2 regions of the Halomonas sp. 141 genome follow, and region 2 is predicted to be linked to the other one. Evidence: predicted binding sites of a transcription regulator. Region 2 holds the regulator's gene; the other holds the start of a gene.
What was found. Region 2 encodes LexA, which represses DNA repair genes until DNA is damaged. Its sites were predicted from a motif close to TACTGTNTANNTANACAGTA; they were not measured.
Positions count from the first base shown of each region.

Region 1: CWI66_RS13895 (LexA family protein) is a predicted target of LexA. The motif match lies at 1,235-1,254, and genes of this name have one in related genera.

Region 1 is NZ_PINZ01000038.1:11,731-17,247, reverse strand. It holds gene CWI66_RS13905 (patatin-like phospholipase family protein) at 1-20, opposite strand, end outside; gene CWI66_RS13900 (alpha/beta fold hydrolase) at 51-935, opposite strand; gene CWI66_RS13895 (LexA family protein) at 1,277-1,720, shown strand; gene CWI66_RS13890 (Y-family DNA polymerase) at 1,717-3,102, shown strand; gene CWI66_RS13885 (sodium-dependent transporter) at 3,025-4,488, opposite strand; gene CWI66_RS13880 (YbfB/YjiJ family MFS transporter) at 4,576-5,517, opposite strand, start outside.
Region 2 is NZ_PINZ01000009.1:37,103-42,619, forward strand. It holds gene nagZ (beta-N-acetylhexosaminidase) at 1-184, opposite strand, end outside; gene CWI66_RS06295 (L,D-transpeptidase) at 261-776, opposite strand; gene CWI66_RS06300 (TetR/AcrR family transcriptional regulator) at 754-1,440, opposite strand; gene lexA (transcriptional repressor LexA) at 1,665-2,342, shown strand; gene CWI66_RS06310 (energy-coupling factor ABC transporter permease) at 2,355-3,026, opposite strand; gene purU (formyltetrahydrofolate deformylase) at 3,050-3,904, opposite strand; gene CWI66_RS06320 (ribonuclease J) at 4,180-5,517, shown strand, end outside.

The DNA.
Region 1 (5,517 bases), on a different contig from region 2:
CCTGCCAACAGACTCACCACGGCACACCCTCCTTCTTATTTTTCACCGCTCTACTCTTCACCACTGGGACTACAGCAAATCACCTCGGCGACCTGGGCTACGGCCTGCGGCTCCAGATGAAGATGGTGCCCCCCCGCCAGCACATGGCGAGTGAGGCGGGGAACCGCCTGCCGAGCGGCCACCACCCACTGGCGCTCACCGAGAATACCGCGCTCTCCTTCTATCAATAGCACGGGGGCTTGAATCTCTGCCAGTATGGCCAGCACCTGCTGCGGCGTCAGGCGGACCAGGGAAGGCTTCAGCAGGCGGCTGTCGGTGCGCATGGCGACCTTGCCATCCGCCGTGGCCTGGGTGTTACGCTCGACCAGCGGCCTGGCCGTGATGGCATCCAGCGGCGTCACGCCGCCTGCCACCCGGGCGGCAATGGCCTGTTCGATATCCGCATACCGGGGCGTGCGCGAAGCGACGCGGCGGTGGGCGGTGAGGCCCTTGCGCAGCTGGCTGGCCGTCTCCTCTGCGGGCGTATTCAGTGCCCCCAGGCCATCCAGCAGCACCAACCGTGCGACACGCTCGGGCAGCGCCGCTGCCAGCAGGCAGGAGACTGCAGCCCCCATCGAGTGCGCCAGCAACGTGGCCTGCTCGATCTCCAGCGCCTCCATGGCATCCAGCACATCGTGAAGGTAGTCCCACAGCGCATAGTCGCTGCCGAAGGGCGCATGGGCCGAGTGGCCGTGCCCGCGAAAATCGAGGGCAACGATACGAATGTTGAGTCGCTTTACCAACAAGGGGGCCAGCCGCGAGAAGCTCGCCGCGTTATCCAGCCAGCCGTGCAGGGCGACCCACACCGGGGCATCGTGGCGCCCCCAGCTCAGGGCCGCCAGGCGCCCATTGGCCAACGACAGCGGCGTACTGCCGCTAAACTCGGAACCTTTCATCAGCCCTCTCTCTTCACAAAAAACCCTGCGCCGGATGACGCTTCGAGCACCAAACGTTACCATGCCTGGCACAGCCTATGCGCTGATTTCGAGCGGCCCATGGTGGGCCACCCTTGCCTATCTGCTGGAGACAACCCGATGAAACCTCGTCGCGACACCCGCGCTCGCAATCTCGTGTTCTGGATCACGGTCATCAGTGCGCTGGTGGTTGGCCTCTGGCTAGCCCGTTAGCCCCCGTACTCATACCTTCATCCCGGCACCTTGCATTTTTTTCCGCATGAATGAATACTGGCTATAAATACTGTATATAAACACACTATTCATTCGTGAGGAGCCCGACGATGCCGTCTCAACCCACTGCCGTTGCGACCGCCTTGCCGTCAACGCCCTTGCCTCTACCGTTTGCCTCGCTGAGTGGGCGCGCGGGTTTTAGCGGCTTTCCTTCCCCCGCGCAGGATTACGAGCCGCGCACGCTGGACCTCAACACGCGGCTGATCAAGCACCCGACACAGACGTTCTACCTGACCGCCCGCGGCGACAGCATGGAGGGGTGGGGCATCTTCGACGGCGACCTGCTGGTGGTAGACCGCAGCGTGCCGCCTCGGCTGGGCCACATCGTGGTCGCCCTGTTCGACCAGGAGCTGTTGATCAAGCGCTACGCGCTGTATCGCGGTACGCCGCATTTGTGCTCGTCTCATCCGCACTACCCTCCGCTGCCGCTGGAAGAGGCCGAGTGCCAGCTATGGGGGGTAGTGCGCGCCGTCATTCATGAGTATTTGCCATGATCGGTCTGGTGGATGCCAACAACTTTTACGTTTCCTGCGAGCGGGTATTCCAGCCCACGCTGGAAGGCAAGGCCGTGGGCGTCATGTCCAACAACGATGGCTGCGTGATTGCGCGCTCTGCCGAGCTGAAAGCCATGGGCATTGCCATGGGGACGCCAGCGTTCCAGCTGGAAGGGCTGCGGCGTCGGGGCCAGATCCATTTGTGCTCTTCCAACTACGAGCTGTACGGCGACATGTCGGCGCGGTTGGCACAGCTGCTGCGTGAAGCCTGCCCAGAGGTCGCCCCCTACTCCATTGATGAGATGTTCATTTACCTGGATGGCTTCGATGACGCCCAGTGCCAGGCCATGGGCGTGGCGCTACGCCGCCGTGTTCGCCGTTACCTGGGGTTGCCCGTCTGCGTTGGGCTGGCGGCCACGCATACGCTGGCCAAGCTGGCCAATCACGTGGCCAAGCAGCAGCCCCACTATCAAGGGGTATGTCTGCTGGCTGCCCACACTGCCACCACCCAGGCACTGCTCAAACAGCTTCCGGTGAGCGAGGTATGGGGAGTCGGCCGACGGCTTGCCGAGCAGCTCGCCGTGAGCGGTATTCGTACCGCCTGGCAGCTGCGTGATAGCGACCCTAGGCAGTTGCGCAAGCGCTTTTCGGTAGTGTTGGCGCGCACCGCCCTCGAGCTGCGCGGCACGCCCTGCCTGGAGATGAACGCCGTCGAACAGCCCCGCCAACGCATCATGACCTCGCGCTCGTTTGGTAAAACCACCGGCGTAAAAGAGGAGCTTCACGCGGCGCTGCGCCGCCACGCCCAGCGCAGTGCCGAAAAATTGCGCCAGCAAGGCAGCCTTGCCCGCGCCGTCCTACTGTTTTTAAACACCAACCGCCACCGCAAGGACCAGCCCCAGCTGTCGCCTAGCGCGATGATTCCGCTTGAAGCGCCCACCGACGATACTCGCGTCATTCTGGAAGCCGTTCGCGAAGGGCTCGACCAGATGTATCGCCCTGGCTTTCAGTTTATGAAGGCAGGCGTAATGCTGCTGGACTTGGTGGATGCACAGCAGTATCAGCTCTCTCTGCTACAGCCAACCACCAAGGCGCACCCTCACTTGATGAAGGCGGTAGACGAGATTAATCAGAAGATGGGGCAAGGCACGCTGCGCTTTGGGATGACTGACGCCGACGCGCCTTGGCAGCTGCGCTGTGAGCACCGCTCAAGACGCTACACCACCTGTTGGGATGAGTTAATGGAGGCAGGCACTCACCCTGGCGCGATTGCCGCCGCCAGGGTGAAGCGTGAACAGCAGCGCTTAGCGGGCGGAAAGCGCTTGGCGAAGGCGCGGGCTAATGGCTTCGCCCACCACTGCCACCAGGACCAGCAGCGCTAGCAGCACCGGCCAGTGGGCAGCAAAAGAAACTTGGTACAGGCCAAGGGCATCGACAAAAATCACCAAAATACCCAGCGGACTCACGTAGCGCACCATGGCTAGCCACAGCGTATAGGGCAGCGGCGCCAGCCCCAGCTCGTCGCGGAACGTCTCGCTCTTGAGCACGAACCCGGCCAGCAGCACCATGCCCAACCCGCCCAGCGGCATCATCCAACGGGACGTCAGGTAGTCCAGCCAGTCGAAGAAGTGCCTGCCCGCCAGCGTCCAGTCAGCGCCCAGATTGAACGACAGCATCGCCAGCGTGCTGATCAGCCATAGCACGATCCCGGTGGACCAGGCGGCCACCGGACGCGTGACGCCCTTGTTGTCGCACAGCCAGGAGACGGTGGCTTCGACCATCGAGATGGACGAGGTCAGTGCCGCCATGGAGAGCATCAAAAAGAACAGAATACCGAACAGGGTGCCCAAGGGCATGGCCTGAAAAGCCAGCGGCAGGCTCATGAAAATCAGCCCCGGCCCTTCGCCAGGATTCATGCCGTTGGCAAAGATCACCGGGAAGATCGCCAGCCCGGCCATCAGCGCCACCACGGTATCGGCCAGCGCCACGCTGACCGTGGTACGCCCGATGGAGGCCCCTTTGGGGAGATAGCTGCCGTAGGTGAGAATGGCCCCCGAGGCCAGCGACAGCGTAAAGAAGGCGTGCCCCAGCGCCGCCAGCATACCGGCACTGGACAGGCTGCCCGCATTGAACGAGAACAGGAAGCGGACGGCGTCGCCAAAGCCACCGGAAAACACGCCAAACACGATCAGCAGCACCAGCATCAGCACCAGGCCCGGCATCATCCAGCTGACGCTCTTCTCGATCCCCTCCTGTACGCCCTTGCCCACGATCAGCATGGTCAACAGCGTCACCAGCGTGCTCCAGCCACCCAGCACCCACGGATTGGCGTTGTTGGCCGCAAAGATCGCCGCCATGTCATCGACGCTGCTGCCCGCCAGGCCACCGGAGAGCATCTTCCACAAGTAGGAGAAGGACCACCCAGCCACCACCACATAGAACGACAGAACCATGAACCCGCACAGCATGGCCATCCAGCCGATCAGCGACCAGCCGGAGGAGCGCCCCGATTCGCTGACCACCCGGCGAATGGCATCGATGGGGCTACCGCGACCACGACGACCAAAAGCGATCTCGGTCATCATCACGGGCACCCCGACGGCCAGGATACAGGCCAGATAGACCAGCACGAAAGCGCCACCACCGTACTCACCGGTGATATAGGGGAATTTCCAGATATTGCCCAAGCCTACCGCCGAGCCGGTAGCTGCCAACACAAAGCCCCAGCGGCCCAGCCACTGAATACGCGGTTGTTCAGAAGACGCCATGCCCTTCTACCCTGTCAGAAAAAGTGCCTATCCTAGAGGATTTTGCCCTCGAAGCCCACGCATCTCTGGGTCGCGCCAGCGCTTTTTCTATGCGGCCAGCGCCTTGGCCTCAGCGTCCAGCCGCTGCGCCGTGTAGTCGATGCGACGTAACCATATCAACAGCAACGCCCCTGTCGTCACGAAGCCACCGGCCAACCAAAGCCCCAGGTAGTAGTGCCCAGAGGCTTCCGCCAGCATGCCCGTCAGCGCCGGCGCAACGATTTGTGCAGCCCCATACGCCAGCGTCATTTGGCCCATCAAGCGAGCGGGGCTCGCTGGGTAAAGCCGCCCTGCCATGGTCAATACCAGACTCACACAGCCCAGAAAGGTACCGCCATACAGCACGGCGCTTACCAGCACGCCCGGCAAGGTCGGGCTGACGGCAGGCAGCACAATGCCAACGACCTGAACCAGCATCGCAACGATCAAGGCGCCCAGGTAGCCAATCCGCCTTGCTATCAGATCCCACAGCATTACAGTGGGAGCCGCTGCCAATCCGACTAGCGCGAACGCCCAGTTACCCGCTCCCGCCAGCAGCGGTTCACGCTCGACGATGGCGACCAGAAAGGTGGCGCTGATGACGTAACCGTACCCGGCACAAAAATAGGCAGGCAGCATCAAGCGCATGAAGGTACGGCTGGGCGGCCGGACCGGTGCAGCATGCTCAGACGTGCCTGGAAGCGGCTTTACGGGGCGAGGCAGCCAGCACCATGCGGGCACCAGCAGCACCAGCCCTAGCAGGCTAAAGCCCCACCATTGGGCTTGCCAGCCCAGCGCAAGCGCTTGCATGAATTCAACGGCCAGCGCCGCCACCACGATGCCAACCCCCACCCCAGCAAAATGGATCCCAAGCTCGCCACGCTGATGATGCTGAATCAGCCAATGGAGAATCAGTCCGGACGCCAGCAGCATGGAACCACTGCTGGATAACCCCGCGATAAACCGCAGGCCTGCCCATACCCAGAAGTGCTCGGTCAGCGCCATCCCTAG
Region 2 (5,517 bases):
ACAGCAGGTCACCTCGCACCCCGCGGATGCTGTCGCACAGTTCGCGCACTTGGGTGGCGCTTTCCACATTACGGGCAAACAGAATGACACCGCCGACCGCAGGATTCTTCAGCAGGCGCTTGTCTTCCTTGCTCAGAGTCTGGCCTTCCAGGTCGAGCATGACCGGGCCTAAGGGTTGAGTCATCGTACTGGATCCAGGAAAAAGGGCGTCATTCTAGACCACCCGTGTGAGCTTTCAAAATGAGCAACACCATGTCACTTCAATGCAGCCATACCGGCGTGCCAGGCGGCGCCTGCTGAAACAGCCAGAGCAGGTCGGCATTGCGCAGTCGCACGCAGCCATGGGAAACGGCAACGCCCATGGGCTGGTCAGGGGGAGTACCATGCAGGTAGATGTAGCGACGCTGGGAATCGACACGGCCACCGCGATTGATACCGCGCTCCAGGCCACACAGCCACAGTATGCGGGTCAAGATCCAGTCGCGCTCGGGGAAGTCGGCTGCCAAACCGGCAGAGTAGATTTCTCCGGTCCAGCGACGACCACGAAAGACCGCATCCTCAGGCAGCCCATCGCCAATGGCTGCCCGCACGTAGTGCCAGCCCAGTGGCGTACGGCCACTGCCTTCTTCTTGCCCCACACCGGCCTTGCCCGTGGAAACGGCGCATTCGTGCTTTAGCTCACTCCCCTGCCACCAGCGCAGGCGTTGGGCCTGGGTGTCGATTTCCATCCAGCCACCTTCAACGGGCGGCAGGTCAGCCAATCTGGGCGTTTGCATGAAGCTTCTCATCCACGGTTGCTGCAGGCAACGGCATTGGCGCGCTCATGGCGGCCACCACGACGGGACGCAGACGCCGGATCAAGTCGCGCACCGTTACCTGCTCCTGATAATCCTTGGCAGCAATATCACGCAGCGCATCCAGCCCCGACAGCGTAAAGATCACCGTGCCCAGCATGAAGTGTAGCCGCCAGAAGCGCTCTGCATCCGGCAGCTCGGGGGTCGCCCGGCGCACCAGCTCGGTGAAGCGCGTAAAAACATCGCCATACTGCTGCTGGATGTAGCGCCGCAAGTGCCCTTGCGCCTGGCTGTAGGCCAGCCCCAGCAGCCGCATGAACACTTTCAGGCTGTGGCGCTCGGCAGGCACGGTCAGTACCGTGGTGGCCATGGTTTCCAGCAGCACTTCCAGCGGAATGGGCTGGCCTTCATAGCGCGCTTCCAGCTCATCCAGGGCGGTGTGGAAGCGCTCGGAGAACGGGTCCAGGTAGCGGGCAAACACCGCCTGTATCAGCGCTTTCTTCGACCCGAAGTGATAATTAACGGCGGCAAGGTTGACCCGCGCCTTGCTGGTGATATTGCGCAGTGACGTCTCGGCAAAACCCCGCTCTGCAAAGAGCACTTCTGCCGTATCCAAAATACGTGTGACCGTATCCGACTGGGCCATAGCGCCCTCCCAAAACAGGTGTTTAAAACATGGCGGTTGCGTTGGCGAATAGTATGCCATTCTCCCTGATGGCTCAAACGATAATCCCCTGTGTACCGCAGGTTGCGCTACCTGAGACGTATTGCAACTCATCATGTACTGGACAGAGCAACATACTGTATACTTAAACACATATTGATTTTACGGACATGTAGCGACTGTCTTTTCACTGTTAGGAGTCTGATATGTCACGCCCACTCACTGCACGCCAGCAGCATGTATATGATTTTATCGTGAAGACCATGGGCGAGCTTGGCTACCCCCCTACCCGCGCCGAAATCGCCAAGGCGTTGGGCTTTCGCTCACCCAACGCCGCCGAAGAGCATCTGCGCGCCCTGGAGCGCAAAGGCGCCATCCGCATCATCCGCAATACGTCCCGGGGCATACGCCTGCCCAACCAGGAGCCGCTCGACAACACGCCCCCGGCAGCCGAGCCCACCAGCGCCGCCAACGATGCCACGCCCAATGGGCTGCCGGTGATTGGTGAAGTTGCTGCGGGCAGCCCCATTCTGGCAGCGGAGCATATCGACCGTTACTGCCCGCTGCCGGCAGAGTACTTCACCCCCAAGGCCGACTACCTGCTGCGGGTACGCGGCCTGTCGATGAAAGACGTGGGTATCCTGGAAGGCGACTTGCTGGCCGTGCATCGTACCGACCGCGTGCGTGACGGTCAGATCGTCGTCGCGCGCCTGGAAGACGAGGTCACGGTCAAGCGTTTTAAACGCCAGGGGCATCACGTCACGCTGCTCGCCGAGAACGAAGACTTCGCCCCCATCGAAATCGACCTGAGAACTCAACAGCTGGATATCGAAGGCGTCGGGGTAGGCGTCATCCGAGGCGGCAACGGCCAGGCACTGGGCTAGACCGCCACCCACCTACTGCATATCGATATAGCGATGGTCGTTGAACGTGGCGACCCAGTGCGGGTGGTAGACCAGCAAGATACTCAGCAGCATGCCGGTGATGAAGGCTTCCGAGGGCATCAGCAAGGGTAGAAAGCGGGCATACTCCTGAGCCAGATAGATCGCTTCAGGGTCGGTGCCCGCCACCAGAATCAGCCCGACGGCCGCCAGCCCACCCCCTAGCGTCGCCAGCGCAGCACCGAAAAAACCGCAGGCAAACAGAAACACCATCAGGTTGTCCGGCAAGCGGCGATCCACGATACGCCATACCACCCCCGTGATCACGGCAGGCACCAGCCCCGTCACCAGCACGTTGGCCCCCAACAGTTCCCAGGCATTGCGCCCGATCAGCACCATCGCCACGTTGAGCAGCAGGTTGCTGATCAAGGCCAGGGGCACCTTGAACACCAGCGTCATCAACACCGTAAACACCAGATGCAGAGTCAACCAATCGACCGCCTGAGCCCGCAGCTGCCACATCAGCATCACGGCCAGCGTCGCGGCCATCCAGCGATGCTGCAAACCGGTATCTTCCAGCAGCGGCTGCCAGGGGCGCTGCCACAGCACCCACCCCAGAGCACATGCCGACACCAGCCAGGTAGCCAGCAGTGCCCAAGTGGCCAGCACGCTTTGTGCAAAGGACATGGCGCCCCTCCCCGGTGGGCGAGTTAGCTGAACACGACGGTCTTGTTACCGTGAATCAATACGCGGTCTTCCAGATGCCAGCGCAGGCCGCGGGCCAGCACGGCTTTTTCCACGTCACGGCCAAAGCGCACCAAATCGGTGGGTGTATGGCAGTGGCTGACCCGGTGAATATCCTGCTCGATGATGGGGCCAGCATCCAGCTCTTCGGTCACGTAGTGGCAAGTGGCACCGATCAGCTTGACACCCCGCTCATAGGCCTGGTGATAGGGCTTTGCCCCCGCAAAGGAAGGCAGGAAACTGTGATGAATATTGATGACGCGTCCGGCATAACGCTCGCACAGTGAAGGCGGCAGAATCTGCATGTACCGCGCCAGCACGACACAGTCAGCCCGGGCAGCATCGATCTGTGCCTGCACCTGCTCGAAAGCCGCCTGCTTGTTGGCCGGGTCCACCGGTACATGATGATAGGGAATGCCATACCACTCGGTGAGCGAGCGCATGTCGTCATGATTGGAGATGACGCCCACGATATCGCAATCCAGCTCGCCAGCCTGCCAGCGATACAGCAGGTCCACCAGGCAGTGGGATTCCCGGGAAACCATCAACACCACGCGGCGGCGCTTCTGGGTGTCTACCAGCGACCACTGCATGTCGAATTCGTCGGCGACGGGCTCGAATGCGGTGCGCAGCGCCTCGGCCGACATGCCCAGTGAATCGGCGAGAATTTCATAACGCATGAAAAAGCGCCCTGTTTCCAGATCGGAGTGCTGGCTGGCCTCGGTGATCGAGCCGCCCTGTTGGGCAATGAAGCTGGAAACACGCGCCACAATACCCACCTGATCCGGGCACGACACAACTAAACGGTAATAATGAGACATCAATGAACACTCTTGCGTATGTAACGGCACGTTCGCTGGGTAGGCGCCTGCTCGCGGGCAAGCCTCACCAGGCGCATTAGTGTAACGCAAGCGCCACGGCTAAGCACCGTGGTGCAGTGCCACGATGATTGTTACGTGCCCCTCCCTTCCCGTATAGTTAAGGGACTATATTTCCAGGCTTTTCATGACTGATGCATCCACCACGCGTTCAACTTCGTCCCCGTCGCCGCCCGCCCCTGCACCTGCTTCCGCTAGGTGGATGCGGTGAAATTGGAATGAATCTTACGCTGTATGGATACGACGATAAGTGGATCGCCGTCGATTGCGGCATGATGATCCGTCAGGATCTGCCCAACTCGCCGCTGCAGGTACCCAACACCGACACCCTACAAACCCTCGGTATCACGCCTGCCGCACTGTTCATCACCCATGGTCATGAAGACCACATCGGCGCCGTGGCCTGGCTATGGCCGCGTTGGGGCTGCCCTATTTTTGCCACCCCGTTGGCCGCAGGCCTGCTGCGACATAAATTTGCCGAACACCAGCTGAGCAGCGCTGCCATCGAAATCATCGAACCCGGCGATGCGGTGGAGCGCGGTCCCTTCACCCTGCGCTACCTGAGTGTCACTCACTCCATTCCTGAAAGCTGCGCCATCATGATGCAGGCGGGCGACTATCGAGTACTGCATACGGGAGACTGGAAACTGGACCCGGAGCCGCTCATCGGCGCCCCGGTGAATGCCGCTCATTTTCGTGCGCTGGCCCCTTTGGACCTGGTGGTGGGCGACTCCACCAACGCCCCCATGCCTGGCCAGTCAGCCAGCGAAGGCGACGTCGCCAAAGCACTGGCCACGACCCTCGAGCAGTGCAAGGGCCGCGTGGTGGTATCGTGCTTTGCCAGCAACCTGGCGCGGGTACTGGCCATCGGGCGCGCCGCTCATGCTTGTGGGCGGCGGGTCAGCTTGATGGGCCGCTCCATGGAGCGCATGGTGAGCGTGGCCAGAGGGCTGGGCTATCTGGACGACTTCCCGCCGCTGGTCCCGTCCCACGACCTTGGATACCTGCCTCCCGAAGAAGTGGTGATCATCGCCACCGGCAGCCAGGGCGAGCCACGCGCTGCCCTTCAACGGCTGGCGCAGCGTCGTCACCCCTTTGTCGACCTGGAGCCAGGCGATAGCGTGATTTTTTCTGCCAAGGCCATCCCGGGCAATGAGCGCCCCATCGAACAGCTTAAAAAACGTTTGTTACAGCTGGGTGTCGCGCTATTCGATGAAAACAATCACCCCGAGCTCCATGCCACGGGACACCCAGCCCGGGAGGAGCTGAAAAAGCTCTATCAATGGGTGCGCCCCAAGGCCCTGCTACCCGTGCATGGTGAAGCGCGTCATCAGCAGGCTCATCAGGCACTCGCCGAGCAGCTAGGTATCAGTGCCCCCCTTACGCCCGTCAATGGGGACCTGATCCTGCTGGACAATCAGGGCCTGCGCCTGGAAACGCGCCATCCACAGCCGCCCTGCATCGTCGATCAAAACAGCGTAAGGCCCCACCCTGGCCTCGAACATCAGTCGTCTGGTCCACGGCGCGGCAGCCTGTTTCTGGCGCTACCGGTGACC